Regions from separate parts of the Pseudomonas sp. VMV1 genome, predicted to be linked through region 1. Evidence: predicted binding sites of a transcription regulator. Region 1 holds the regulator's gene; the other holds the start of a gene.
The links. Region 1 encodes FliA, which starts transcription of late flagellar genes. Its sites were predicted from a motif close to CTAAAGTTTNNNNNNNNNNNGCCGNTAA; they were not measured.
Positions count from the first base shown of each region.

Region 2: motA (flagellar motor stator protein MotA) is a predicted target of FliA. The motif match lies at 2,348-2,375, and genes of this name have one in related genera.

Region 1 covers NZ_JBXGSE010000002.1:483,252-490,576, forward strand. The annotation lists gene fleN (flagellar synthesis regulator FleN) at 53-883, shown strand; gene fliA (RNA polymerase sigma factor FliA) at 880-1,620, shown strand; gene ACUCV0_RS07790 (chemotaxis response regulator CheY) at 1,708-2,082, shown strand; gene ACUCV0_RS07795 (protein phosphatase CheZ) at 2,102-2,890, shown strand; gene ACUCV0_RS07800 (chemotaxis protein CheA) at 2,917-5,172, shown strand; gene ACUCV0_RS07805 (protein-glutamate methylesterase/protein-glutamine glutaminase) at 5,256-6,374, shown strand; gene ACUCV0_RS07810 (flagellar motor protein) at 6,409-7,149, shown strand; gene motD (flagellar motor protein MotD) at 7,161-7,325, shown strand, end outside.
Region 2 covers NZ_JBXGSE010000008.1:100,517-107,841, reverse strand. The annotation lists gene ACUCV0_RS20695 (rhodanese-like domain-containing protein) at 1-742, opposite strand, end outside; gene ACUCV0_RS20690 (HDOD domain-containing protein) at 799-2,316, opposite strand; gene motA (flagellar motor stator protein MotA) at 2,434-3,285, shown strand; gene ACUCV0_RS20680 (flagellar motor protein MotB) at 3,285-4,448, shown strand; gene ACUCV0_RS20675 (nitroreductase family protein) at 4,612-5,211, shown strand; gene rsgA (small ribosomal subunit biogenesis GTPase RsgA) at 5,257-6,279, opposite strand; gene ACUCV0_RS20665 (class I SAM-dependent methyltransferase) at 6,374-7,144, shown strand; gene orn (oligoribonuclease) at 7,195-7,325, shown strand, end outside.

The sequences.
Region 1 (7,325 bases):
CCAAATGCACTTGGTCTAAAGTGTGACGGATTTCAATCAAAGGTATCAGGCAATGGGTAGCATGCATCCCGTCCAAGTCATAGCGGTCACGGGCGGTAAAGGCGGTGTCGGCAAGACCAATGTGTCGGTCAACCTGGCCTTGGCCCTGGCCGATATCGGGCGGCGCGTCATGCTGCTCGACGCCGACCTGGGCCTTGCCAACATCGACGTTCTGCTCGGGCTGTCGCCCAAGCGCACCTTGGCCGACGTCATTTCCGGCGAGTGTGAGCTGCGCGACGTGCTGCTGCACGGGCCGGGCGGCATCCGCATCGTCCCGGCAGCCTCGGGCACCCAGGCGATGGTCAATCTGACGCCGGCCCAGCATGCCGGTCTGATCCAGGCCTTCAGCGACATCAGCGAGAACCTCGACGTGCTCATCGTCGATACCGCTGCCGGCATCGGCGACCAGGTGGTCAGCTTCGTCCGCGCCGCCCAGGAAGTCCTGGTCGTGGTGTGCGACGAGCCCACCTCCATCACTGATGCCTACGCCCTGATCAAGCTGCTCAATCGCGACCATGGCGTCACCCGTTTCCGGGTGTTGGCGAATATGGCGCTGACACCCCAGGAAGGCCGCAATCTCTTTGCTAAGCTGACCAAGGTGACCGACAGATTCCTGGATGTCGCCTTGCAATACGTGGGCGCCATTCCGTTCGATGAAGCGGTGCGCAAAGCGGTACAGAAACAGCGCCCCGTGTACGAAGCCTTTCCGCGTGCCAAGGCCTCACTGGCCTTTCGTGCGGTGGCTCAGAAAGTCGATGGCTGGCCGCTGCCCGCCAATCCGCGCGGCCATCTCGAGTTCTTTGTCGAGCGCCTTGTGCAACCAGCCATCGGTACCCACGCATGACAGCATCCAGCGGGCTTCGCATGTACAGCAAAACCTCGGAACGTACCCAGCAGGAGCAGCTCATCAACCGCTACGCGCCGTTGGTGAAACGCATCGCCTACCATCTCCTGGCGCGCCTGCCGGCGAGCGTACAGGTCGAAGACCTGATGCAGGCCGGCATGATCGGTCTGCTGGAGGCCTCGCGCAAATACGACGCCGGCAAGGGCGCCAGCTTCGAGACCTACGCTGGCATCCGCATCCGCGGTGCCATGCTCGATGAGGTCCGGAAGGGCGACTGGGCACCGCGCTCGGTGCACCGCAACACGCGCATGGTCACCGACGCCATTCGGGCAGTGGAAGCGCGCACTGGTCGTGACGCTAAAGATTCCGAAGTCGCGGCCGAACTTAAATTGAGTCTGGATGAGTACTACGGCATCCTTGGCGACACCATGGGGAGTCGCCTGTTCAGCTTCGACGACCTCATGGAGGGTGGTGAGCATGGGCTCGAGGAGAGCGGTTCGCATGAACTCGAGCCCGGTCGCGGTCTGGAAGACGAGCGCTTCCGCAAGGCCCTGGCCGAGGCCATCGCCAATCTTCCGGAGCGTGAACGTCTGGTGCTCTCGCTGTATTACGACGAGGAACTCAACCTCAAGGAAATCGGCGAGGTGCTGGGTGTGAGCGAGTCACGTGTCTGCCAACTTCACAGTCAATGCGCGGCACGCCTGCGGGCGCGGCTGGCGGAATGGCGTTCGCGTTAACCGGCTGGTACTCAGGCTACTACGATTGCTTAGACGCGCCTTGTGGCGTGTGTGCGGATTAGGACGGAGGTCGACTTGGACAAGAACATGAAAATCCTCATCGTGGACGATTTTTCCACGATGAGACGCATCATCAAGAATTTGCTGCGCGATCTGGGATTCACCAATACCGCCGAAGCAGACGACGGTAATACCGCACTGCCGATGCTGCAGAGCGGCAACTTCGATTTTCTCGTCACCGACTGGAACATGCCTGGCATGACCGGCATCGATCTGCTGCGCCAGGTCCGCGCCGACGCGCGCCTGAAGACCCTGCCGGTGCTGATGGTGACCGCCGAGGCCAAGCGTGAGCAGATCATCGAAGCCGCTCAGGCCGGCGTGAATGGCTATGTGGTCAAGCCTTTCACCGCCCAGGTGCTGAAAGAAAAGATCGACAAGATCTTCGAGCGGGTGAACGGCTGAAGAAAGCCGCGGGGACGTTATGGATCAGCTTGGCACCAACAGCTTCAGCGACTTCGAGTCGAATCTAAAACAGCACGCCCAAGAGCTGGTGAAATGCCTGGAAAGCGGCGATTTCACCCAGGCCGTGCATGTTATCAATGAGCTCAATCAACTGCGTGACCGGGGTCTTTACCAGGAAGTCGGCAAGCTGACCCGCGAGCTGCACAATGCCATCGTCAACTTCGAGATCGATCCGCGCGGCATGGCCGGCGAAGAGGTCTCCCAGATCAGCGATGCCACCGATCGTCTCTCCTACGTGGTGAAGATGACCGAGAACGCTGCCAACCGAACCATGGATCTGGTGGAGGAGAGCGCACCGCTGGTAGGCAACTTCGGCGACGAGGCCCGTGCCGTGCATGCCGACTGGAAGAAATTCATGCGCCGGGAAATGGGCGCGGACGAATTCCGCGAACTGGCCAAGCGCGTCGACGCCTTCCTCAGCCACAGCGAGAGCAGTGCCGAGCAGCTGTCGGCCAAGCTCAACGACATTCTCCTCGCGCAGGACTACCAGGATCTCACCGGTCAGGTGATCAAGCGGGTCGTCAATCTCGTCGGGCAGATCGAGAAAGACCTCGTCAAGCTGGTGATGATGGCCAGTCAGGTCGATCGCTATACCGGCTTCAGTCACGATCACACCGCGCTGATCGAACAGAATCGAAAAGAAAAGACGATGAAGGGTGAAGGTCCGCAGATTCATGCCGATAAGCGTGAAGACGTCGTGGCCGCTCAGGTCGACGTCGACGATCTTCTATCCAGTCTGGGCTTTTGACCCAGACCCTCTTGGGGAGTGCAGGAATGAGCTTCGACGCCGATGAAGAAATCCTCCAGGATTTCCTGGTAGAGGCCGGCGAGATTCTCGAACAGTTGTCCGAACAATTGGTCGAGCTGGAAAGCCGCCCGGATGACATGGATCTGCTGAATGCCATTTTCCGTGGCTTCCATACCGTAAAGGGCGGTGCCGGTTTCCTGCAGCTCCATACCCTGGTCGAGTGCTGCCATATCGCGGAAAACGTGTTCGACATCCTGCGCAAAGGCGAACGCCGCGTGGATGCCGAGCTGATGGATGTAGTGCTGCAGGCACTGGATTCCGTCAACGAAATGTTCGGTCAGGTCCGTGAACGCGAAGAGCCGACCCCGGCCTCGCCTGAATTGCTGGCGGCCCTGGCCCGCCTGGCCGAACCCGCCGGCAGTGAGCCGGCGCCGGTTCCGGTTGCGCCCGTGGCTGTTGCCCCGGTCGCCGCCGCAGAGCCCGCTCCGACCGCCGCGGCGGCTGCCGAGCCGGAACTGAGCGATGCCGATTTCCAGAACCTGCTCGATGCCCTGGGTAGCGAGCCGGGTGCCGACCAGGGGGCCACTGCGGAAACCGCCAGTGCCGCCGGTGGCGAGGACATCACCGACGACGAATTCGAGGCCTTGCTCGATCAGCTGCATGGCAAAGGCAAGTTCAACGAGGCGCCAGCGGCGGCTCCGGTGGCTGCCACGGCACCTGCGCCGGCCGCCACGGGTGGCGACGAGATCACCGATGACGAATTCGAAGCCCTGCTCGACGAGCTGCACGGCAAGGGCAAGTTCGTCGCGAACGAGGCTCCTGCGCCGGCCGCATCGGCACCCGTCACGGCTGCTCCGGCGGCGGCGAGTGGTGATGAGATCACCGATGACGAGTTCGAATCCCTGCTTGATGAACTCCATGGCAAGGGCAAGTTCAGTGGTCCCGCCGAGCCCGTAGCTGCACCGGTTGCCGCTGCGCCGACACCGGTCGCCGCGCCTCAGCCCGTTCCGGCCCCGGCCCCGGCCCCAGCACCGGCACCGAAACCGGCCGCCGAGGTCGCTGCGCCCAAGCCGGCGGCACCTGCCGCGGCAGGCGAGCGTCCCACCAGCGAGGCGGAGACCACCGTGCGGGTCGATACCGCGCGGCTGGACGAGATCATGAACATGGTCGGCGAACTGGTGCTGGTGCGTAACCGCCTGGTACGCCTGGGCCTGAACAGCGGCGACGAGGCCATGGCCAAGGCCGTGTCCAACCTCGACGTGGTCACCGCGGATCTGCAGACCTCGGTCATGAAGACCCGAATGCAGCCGATCAAGAAAGTCTTCGGCCGCTTCCCGCGCCTGGTCCGCGATCTGGCGCGCAGCCTGAAGAAAGAGATCAACCTGGAGCTGGTCGGTGAAGAAACCGACCTGGACAAGAACCTGGTCGAGGCCCTGGCTGATCCGCTGGTGCACTTGGTGCGCAATGCGGTCGACCATGGCATCGAGGGGCCGGCCGAGCGTGAAGGCAACGGCAAGTCCCGCGCCGGACGCGTGGTGCTTTCCGCCGAGCAGGAAGGCGACCATATCCTGCTGTCGATTTCCGACGACGGCAAGGGCATGGACGCGGATCTGCTGCGTAACAAGGCGGTGGAAAAGGGCCTGCTCGACCGCGACGCGGCCGATCGCCTGACCGAGACCGAGTGCTTCAACCTGATCTTTGCCCCGGGTTTCTCCACCAAGGCCGAGATCTCCGACATCTCCGGCCGCGGCGTGGGCATGGACGTGGTCAAGACCAAGATCAGCCAGCTCAACGGTACCCTCAACGTCTTCTCGACCAAGGGCCAGGGCTCCAAGATCGTCATCAAGGTACCCCTGACCCTGGCGATCATGCCGACGCTGATGGTGATGCTGGGCAACCAGGCCTTCGCCTTCCCGCTGGTCAACGTCAACGAGATCTTCCACCTCGACCTGTCCCGCACCAACGTGGTGGATGGCCAGGAAGTGGTGGTGGTGCGCGACAAGGCACTGCCGCTCTTCTACCTCAAGCGTTGGCTGGTACCTGGTGCAGCCCACGTGGAGCAGGGCGAGGGGCACGTGGTGATCCTCTCGGTCGGCACCCAGCGTATCGGCTTCGTGGTCGATCAGCTGGTGGGCCAGGAAGAGGTGGTCATCAAGCCACTCGGCAAGATGCTGCAGGGCACGCCCGGCATGTCGGGGGCGACCATCACTGGCGACGGCCGCATCGCGCTCATCCTCGATGTACCCAGCATGCTCAAGCGCTACGCCCGTCGCGGGCTCTGAGTCGGCCAGGTACGAGCGGCGTCGGGTCCTGTGCCCGGCGCCATCGGGTGGCCTGAGCCGCCCCAAGTTAGGAGTTTCAAGGTATGCCGGTAAAAGTACTGGTGGTAGACGATTCCGGCTTCTTCCGGCGTCGGCTCAAGGAAATCCTGGCGGCCGACCCCAACATCTCGGTGGTGGGCACGGCCAGCAACGGGCGTGAGGGGGTCGATCAGGCCCTGGCACTGCGGCCCGATGTCATCACCATGGATTACGAGATGCCGATGATGGACGGCATCACTGCCGTCCGCCATATCATGCAGAAGTGCCCGACTCCGGTACTGATGTTCTCCTCGCTCACCCATGAAGGCGCCCGGGTCACCCTGGATGCCCTGGATGCTGGCGCGGTCGACTACTTGCCGAAGAATTTTGAGGACATCTCGCGCAATCCGGCGAGTGTGCAGAAGCTGCTGTGCGAGAAGATCCACCATATCGCCCGTTCCAATCGCCGCTTTGCGGTGGCACCCAGTGTCGCGCCGGCAGCGTCCGCGAGTCCGGCGGCTGCATCGGCAAGTGCCCGGACGGTGACCCGGCCGGCGGCGCCCAGTGCGACCCAGGCTGGCCACGCGCCCAGTACCCCGGCGTCACCACCGCCCAAGCGCAAGCACTACCGCTTGGTGGCCATCGGTACGTCCACCGGCGGCCCAGTGGCCCTGCAGCGCGTGCTGACCCAACTGCCAGCCAATTTCCCGGCGCCGCTGGTGCTGATCCAGCACATGCCCGCCGCCTTCACCAAGGCCTTCGCCGAGCGTCTGGACAAGCTCTGCCGTATCAGCGTCAAGGAAGCCGAGGACGGCGATCAGCTGCGTCCGGGGTTGGCGCTGCTGGCGCCCGGGGGCAAGCAGATGATGGTGGATGGCCGCGGCATGGTGAAGATCCTGCCCGGCGACGAGCGCCTCAACTACAAACCCTGCGTCGACGTGACCTTTGGCTCCGCGGCCAAGGCCTATGCCGACAAGGTGCTGGCGGTGGTCCTGACCGGCATGGGCGCCGACGGTCGCGAAGGCGCGCGGATGCTCAAGCAGGTCGGTAGCCAGGTGTGGGCCCAGGACGAAGCCAGTTGCGTCATCTATGGGATGCCGATGGCCATCGCCAAGGCCAACCTGGCCGATGCCATCTACGGCCTGGAAGACATCGGCAGGCACCTGACCGAGGCCTGTTCGTGACGGCAGGCGTTCATTCGCCAGAAGGGCATTGAGCGTGGACGTCCTCAGCCTTATCGGCATCCTGCTGGCCTTCACCGCCATCATGGGCGGCAATCTGCTGGAGGGCGGCTCCTTCGCCGCCCTGGCCAATGGCCCGGCGGCGCTGATCGTGGTGGGTGGGACCCTCGGTGCCGTGCTGTTGCAGACCCGGCTACCGGTGCTGCGCCGCGCCCTGACCATGCTGGGGTGGGTGTTCGTGCCGCCAACGCTGGACCTCACCGGTGGCATTCGCAAGGTGGTCAATTGGAGCAGCGTGGCGCGCAAGGAAGGCCTGTTGGGTCTCGAGCCCCTGGTCGCCCGCGAGGCCGATCCCTATGCCGCCAAGGGGCTGCAGCTGCTGGTGGACGGCACTGAGCCCGAGACCCTGCGCAGCATTCTGGAAGTGGACCTCTACGGCCAGGAAGATCGTGACATCGCCGCCGCCAAGGTCTATGAAGCCATGGGCGGCTATGCGCCAACCGTCGGCATCATCGGTGCGGTGATGGGCCTGATCCACGTCATGCAGAATCTCGCCGATCCCTCACAGCTGGGTAGCGGCATCGCGGTGGCCTTCGTCGCCACCATCTATGGCGTCGCCTTTGCCAACCTGCTGCTATTGCCCATCGGCAACAAGCTCAAGGCGTTGGCCCAGCAGCAGTCCCGTTACCGGGAAATGCTGCTGGAAGGGCTGATGTCCATCGGCGAAGGCGAGAATCCGCGGTCCATCGAAATGAAGCTGCAAGGTTTCCTGGACTAGGAGAGCGCCGCATGCCTCGCCGCCGCCGTCCCGAAGAGCACGAGAACCACGAACGCTGGCTGGTCTCCTACGCGGACTTCATCACCCTGTTGTTCGCCTTCTTCGTGGTCATGTATTCCATTTCCTCGTTGAACGAGAGCAAGTACAAGGTGCTCTCGGACAGCCTGTCAGGCATC
Region 2 (7,325 bases), on a different contig from region 1:
AGCCCAGGGCCTTGGCCGCGAGATAGGTGAAGCCGGATCGGTGATGGGTCTGGCAGTGGGTGATGACTTCCTTGTCGCGAGTGATGCCCAGGCGCTCCAGTTCGGCGGCCAGGTCCTCACGGATGCGCAACTGGCGCGCAGCGTCCATGCCGGCGGTCCACTCGAAGTTGATCGCCCCGGGGATATGCCCGCCACGGGCGGTCAGCACCTTCTCGCCGCGATACTCGTCGGCGCCGCGGGCGTCCCAGATCGCCAGGTCCTCGGCGCCGAGCCGGCTCTGCAGGTAGGCGCGACTGGCGGTGGGCTCCTCGTGCAGGGTCAGGGGGACCGGGCTGCCGACCGGGGCAGGCATGTCGGTGCTCAGTGGCAGGCCGGCGGCGATCCAGCCCTGGCGACCGCCGTTGAGGTAGTGATAGTGGCCATGCCCGATGACGTCGAGCAGCCAGATGAAACGTCCGGCCCAGCCACCGCCTTCGTCGTCATAGACCACATAGACGGCTTCGGGGCGCTGGCCCAGTTCGCCGAACAGCTGTTCCAGGTCAGCCTGGGCGGGCAGCAGGCCGGGCGCCGGCTTGGTGCCCAGCTGGGTGCGGGCGGGCGCGACATGGCGCGCGCCGGGCAGATGCCCCTCGGCATAGTGGGCGGCGCTGCTGAGATCCACCAGGATGAGTTCGGGCGCATCTAGGCGCGCCGCGAGATCGGCCGGCTCGATCACCAGGGGCAGGGCGGAAAAGGGCATCACAGATTTCCCGTCGGTCCGTAGCAAAGGTGAAGTGTACCGAGGTTGACCGGCCAGCGTCAGGTCGGTCGCACCCTGGAACGATTGGCAAAGGTGGCGATGGCGCGCTCGATGCAGGTGAAGGTTTTGTCCAGCGCGGCGGTTCGCCGCGGGTCCGCCGGCTCCAGTTCGCTGTCCAGGATCGCCAGCAGCACCACCCGTTCGCCAAAGCCCAGGCTGCGCAGCCAAAGCCGCTCATTGCTGAACAACCGGCGCAGATCGGCCGGCAGGTGCGGGGCGAACCGTGTGCGATTGCCGGCGTCGATGCGCAGCTGGCCGGGGCTGCCAAACAGCTTGGCCAGCAGGGGATGGCCGGCGATATCCAGTTGCAGGCCGGGGGCGTCGTCCAGGCCGTGATGCAACTGGACATTGCCCTTCTGGCCATTGCGATCCGGGGTCAGCAGCAGCAGTCGGGGCAGACCGCAGGCCACCAGGGCCTGGCGGGCGCAATCGAACAGTTGCGGCAGGGTGGCGAAGGCACTGGGGGTGTGCAGCAGTTGTTCGCAGAGGCCACGCCAGCGTTGCGCCTGGCTTTCGCCTGCGACCTGTACCTTGGGCACTGGTCGCAGGCGGCGCTCGCCCGGTGGCCAGAGCAGCCCTTCGGCGGGATGCCAGAGACCAGGCCGGGCATGGCGCCGGGCGTCCTGCACGGCGAGTTCGTGGCTGCGACTCTGCACCCGCGCCAGGGGCAGCTGGAGATAAAGGGCGCTAAAGCGTTGCCAGCGCAGGGTATGGGCACCGTCCCAGGCGTGGTGGCTCGCCAGGGCCAGACCATTGGCGAGAAGGATGGTGTTGCCCGGATGGGTCAGCCAGCGCCTTAGATTGGGATCCTCGTCGAGTCGCTGCTGGTGCTGCAGGGGATCCTCGTCATGGGCGATATGCAGTGCCCTCACCAACTGGCGACGATCCTCGTCCAGCAGGCGGTAGCCTTCCACGATCCAGTCGGGCAACTGCCAGTGACGGGCCAGCGCCTGGCACAGGCGAATCGCCGGTACGCCCAGCAGCTCGCGCTCGACCTTCGGCGCCGGTTCGCCTTCGCCCAGCACCCGGCGTTCCCACTCCTCGAAGAGTTCGGGGTAGCGGGTCACCAGCGGCCAGAGCGGCGCCAGGAAGAGCAGGGCGGCCAGGCGGATGTCCGGCCACAGCCGCGCCAGGGGCACGCCGAACAGGCCCATTCCCAGCGTCATGGCGTGCTGGCTCACCAGGCACAGCTGCCGCAGCGGCCGCGGCAGGCGCTCCTCGGACAGGGTGGGCTGGCGAGCGATCAGGTATTCCGCCGGGCCCAGGCCGACGCGGCCGAGCACGGCTTCGAGGCTGGCCGCGGGATCGCCAAGGCTGGCATGGCCGCGATTGGCCTCGCGCAGCAGGGCCAGCGCCAGCGGCGGTGATTCGCAGAGACGCTCGGCGATTTCATGCAGCGCCAGACGGCCATCGGCCAGGCTGCGGCGCAGGCGCTCCGCGGTGGCGGTCGCCACCGGCAGGCGCACGCCTTCCAGATGTTTGACCCAGTCTTCGACGGTGTTTGGGCGGCTTGACATACGACGGTCGCCTCGAAATTTGATGAAAGGCCTTCAGTCCGGGGCGCCGGGTCCGATAAAGGGGGCGTGAGGGTGAATCCCCGGCTCAATTTTCCTTAGCACACAGTATTCCCAACCATGGCAAAAATCATCGGCATCATCGTGATATTCGCGGCTGTCCTCGGCGGCTACATCCTCGCGCATGGCAAGATCGCCGCGATCATCCAGCCGCTCGAGGTCCTGATCATCGGCGGTGCCGCCCTGGGGGCCTTTCTGCAGGCCAACCCCGGCAGCACCTTCATGCAGGTGTTCAAGAAGTCGCTGAAAATGTTCGGCAATCGCTTCACCCACGCCTTCTACATGGACGTGCTCAAGCTGCTCTACGAAATCCTCAACAAGAGCCGGCGCGAGGGCATGATGTCCATCGAGGCGGACGTCGAGGATCCCAAGGCCAGTCCGATCTTCAGCAAGTTTCCGAACATCCTCAAGGACGAGCGGATGACTGCCTACATCGCCGACTACCTGCGGCTGATGTCCTCCGGCAACATGGCGCCCCACGAGCTGGAAGGCCTGTTCGACATGGAGCTGGCGGGCATCAAGGAGGACCTGGAACATCCCTCCCACGCCGTGTCCCGCCTCGCCGACGGCCTGCCCGGCTTCGGTATCGTGGCCGCGGTACTGGGCATCGTGATCACCATGGGCATGCTTGGCGAGGGCGACCAGGCGGCCATCGGTGGTCACGTGGGCGCGGCGCTGGTAGGTACCTTCCTCGGCATTCTCGCGGCCTACGGCTTCTTCGGCCCGCTGGCGACCTGCCTGGAGCACGACGCCAAGGAAGAACTCAATGTGCTGGAGGCTATCAAGGCCTGCCTGGTGGCCGCCGCCAGCGGCATGCCGCCCACCGTCGCCGTGGAATTCGGTCGCAAGGTGCTGTTCCCGGCGCACCGGCCGTCCTTCAGTGAACTCGAGCAGGCGATGCGGGGCAGCTGATGGACAACAACCAGCCGATCATCGTCAAGCGCATCAAGAAGAGTGCCGCCGGTCACCACGGTGGCGCCTGGAAGATCGCCTTTGCCGACTTCGCGACCGCCATGATGGCGTTCTTCCTGGTGCTCTGGCTGATGTCCTCGGCCACCCCCGAGCAGAAGAAGGCCATCGCCGGCTACTTCCAGGACCCGATCGGCTTTACCGAGAGCGCCAGTCCCTATGTCATCGACCTGGGCGGTACCCCGACCCCGGCGCCCGATCGCACCCTGAACCCCGAGATCCAGGCGCAACCGGATTCGACCCAGAACAAGGTCAATCCGGACATGCAGGAGCGTGCCGATCCCAACGAGTCCAATCGCGTCGAGCCCGACCCCACCCAGGCGCTCGATCCGTCCGACAAGCGCCAGCCCAACGACGCCGCGCAGCAGCAGAAGGATGCCGCCAACCAGGCGAAGATGGATCCGAGCCAGGCGGAAAAACTCGCCGAGCAGGTCGAGAAGGAGCGCCTGGAGCTGTTGCTGCAGGAGCTGCAGAACAAGATCGAGCAGAATCCGGAGTTGCAGAAGTTCAAGGACCAGATCCTGCTGGAGATCACCCAGGATGGCCTGCGCATCCAGATCGTCGACGCCGACAACCGGCCGATGTTCGACTCCGGCAGCCCGCGGCTGAAGTCCTACTTCGAGGACATCCTGCTGGCCATGGCCGACACCATTCGCCAGGTCCCGAACAAGATCAGCATCAGCGGCCATACCGATGCGGCGCGCTACAACGGCAAGGGCGACTTCAGCAACTGGGAGCTGTCCGCCGGCCGGGCCAACGCAGCGCGGCGGGCACTGATCGCGGGCGGCTATCCGGAAGACCAGGTGGCGCGGATCGTCGGCTATGCCTCTTCGGCACCCTTCGATCGCGACCATCCGCTCAATCCGGTCAACCGCCGCATCGACATCATCGTGCTGACCAAGAAGGCGCAACAGGCCATCGAAGGACGGGCCGGGGGCAATCAGGCACCCAAGCCCGCGGCCGGCTCAGCGCCAGCCGCCAGTCGGAGCGGAGTCTCCAGTGGCGGCGTTTCCGCCACCGGAAACCTGGCCCAACCTATCAATAACGCGGCCTTCAAGCAGCAGGTCAACGCCTTCGATGCCGGCGTCATCCAGGGCAAGCCCTGAGCGGCGGCCCCGATCGATAGGAAAATTCGCTGCTAGCGTTCGGTTTTTTCGTCCGTTGCGGCGCGGATGGGTCGTTATGCTGCAGGGGTTTCATGCTGGATCGGGCACCTTGCGCCCTGGCGCGCGGTCTCTCGATCTCCGATTCCCTTGCAGGAGCCTCCCGATGAGCAACGCCTTTATCGACACCATCAAGCGCCGCCGTAGCCAATACGCGCTGGGCAAGAACCTGCCGCTGGCCCAGGATCAGGTCACCGCGCTGATCCAGGAAGCGGTCAAGCTGTCGCCGTCCGCCTTCAATTCGCAGAGCTCGCGGGCGGTGATCCTGTTCGGCGCCGAGAGCGACAAGTTCTGGGGCTTCGTCATGCAGGCGCTGCGGCAGATCGTGCCGGCCGACGCCTTCGCCGCTACCGAAGGCAAGATCAACAGCTTCGCGGCCGGCGCCGGTACCGTGCTGTTCTACGAGGATCGGCATGTCGTTGCCGGCCTGCAGGACAAGTATCCCGCCTATGCCGACAACTTCCCCATCTGGTCGGAGCAGGCCAGCGGCATTGCCCAGTTCTCGGTGTGGACCGCCCTGGCCAATGCCGGCATCGGCGCCAGCCTGCAGCACTACAATCCGCTGCCTGACGCCCTGGCCGCTGCCGAGTGGCAATTGCCCGACACCTGGCACCTGCGCGCCCAGATGCCCTTCGGCTCCAACGAAGGCGACTTCCCCGAGAAGGGCTTCATGGACGATGCCGAGCGCTTCCGCGTCTTTGGCTGATAGTCGTCGATCGATAAAAAACGCCGGGCTTGCCCGGCGTTTTCGTCAGTAGCGCGATTCGCCTTCGAGGCTGGCCAGGATATGCCGGTAACTGGCCATTCGCTGCGGATGGATATCACCGCGTTCCAGGGCGGCGAGCAGGGCGCAGCCGGGTTCGCGCTCGTGCTTGCAGTCGCGAAAGCGGCAGTGGCCCAGGTAGTCGCCGAATTCCTTGAAGCCAGCCTCGACGTCGTCGCGGCTGACGTGGCTGAGGCCGAATTCGCGGATGCCGGGCGAATCGATCAGATCGCCGCCATCGGGGAAGTGGAAGAGCCGGGCGGTGGTGGTGGTGTGGGTGCCCTTGTTGGTCAGCTCGGACAGCGGCCCGACGCGCGTATCGACGCCCGGCAGCAGGGCGTTCACCAGCGACGACTTGCCCACGCCGGATTGGCCGACGAAGACACTGACGTGCTCATCCAGGGCGCTCTTGAGCTGGTCCATGCTCAGGCCGTTGTGGGCCGACACCTCCAGCAGCGGATAGTCCAGCTCGCGGTAGATGCCCAGCAGGTCGTCCAGCGCCGCGCCGTTGTGCTCGTCGATCAGGTCGGCCTTGTTGAGCAGCAGCAGCGGCTGGATGCCGGCATGCTCGGCGGCCACCAGGTAGCGGTCGATGAGATTGGCGTGGGGCGTGGGCAGCGGGGCGAAGACGATCACCAGGCGGTCGACGTTGGCCGCCACCGGCTTGAGCTGACCGCGCATGTCCGGCCGGCAGATCTCCGAACGGCGCGGCAACTGGGCGACGATGACGCCATTGCCCTGGATGCCGGCGCGAAACACCACCTGGTCGCCCGTGACGAGGGTCGGCAGGTTGGCGCGCAGGTGGCAGCGCTGCAGCCGACCTTCGCCATCTTCGACCTCCACCTGAACGCCGAAGTGGGCGATCACCTGGCCCTGTTGTTCCGGGCCGAGATCGCCGCCTTCCAGTTCGTCGACCAGCTTGGATTCGCGCTTTTCCGCGCGAGCAGCGCGTTCAGTCTGGATTTTTTCGATCCGCCAGCTCTGGCGACGGGTCAGGTGGCGTTTGGCCATGGGAAGTCCGCAGGTTTCAGGGTCGAGGAGTCTAGCATTGGCCGCCTCTCGCGGATTACCTAAACTTGGTCCACCTCGTCGCTCTGGAGCCCCCATGCTGGCCCATCTCGCCTCGCGCTATCCCCTGTTGCTGGCCGTGCTGGTGCAACTGGCCGCCCTGGTGCTGGCGGTCGTCGGGCTACGGCTGTGGGCCGGCTTCACCGGCCAGCGGCCGTCGCTGCTGCTGCTGGTGTGCCTGCAGGCGGTGCTGGCGGCGCTGCTGGGCGAGCGCCTGGGCCTGGCGCGCTGGTGGGTCTTCATCAATCTGCTGTTCGCTCCGGCGCTCTACCTGGTCAGTGGTCGCGGCCTGTCGGCGGGTATCGCCGCGCTCGGCTTCCTGCTGCTGCTGTTGCTGAACTGGAACAGTCTGCGCGAGCGGGTGCCGCTCTATCTCACCGGCCGCCAGACCCGCGAGCGGCTGGCCGAGCTGCTCGCCGAGCGCGAGCCGGGCTTTCGCTTCGTCGACCTCGGCTGCGGCCTGGGCGATACCCTGGTCGACCTGTCACGGCGCTTTCCGCAGGCCACCTTCGTTGGCGTGGAGACGGCGCCGCTGAGCTTCGCCCTGGCCTGGCTGCGCTGCCTGCCACGCCATAACTGTCAGGTACGCTATCGCGATCTCTGGCGGGTGGAGCTGGGCGAGTTCGACATCGTCTACTGCTTTCTCTCCCCGGCGCCCATGCCACGCCTGGGCGACAAGGCTCGCACGGAGCAGCGGGCCGGCAGCTGGCTAATCAGCAACACCTTCGAGATTCCCGGCCAGCCAGCGGACAGGGTGCTGGAAGTAGGCGACCTGCGTGGCAGCCGGCTGCTGCTCTGGCGCCGGTAGGTGCGCGGCAGGCGCACTGCTACACTGGTGCCATCATCAAGGAGTTCACCATGACCACCCCCAATCCGCAGCACCTGATCTGGATCGACCTGGAAATGACCGGCCTGGATCCGGATCGGGACGTGATCATCGAGATGGCCACCATCGTCACCGACAGCGACCTCAATGTGCTGGCCGAGGG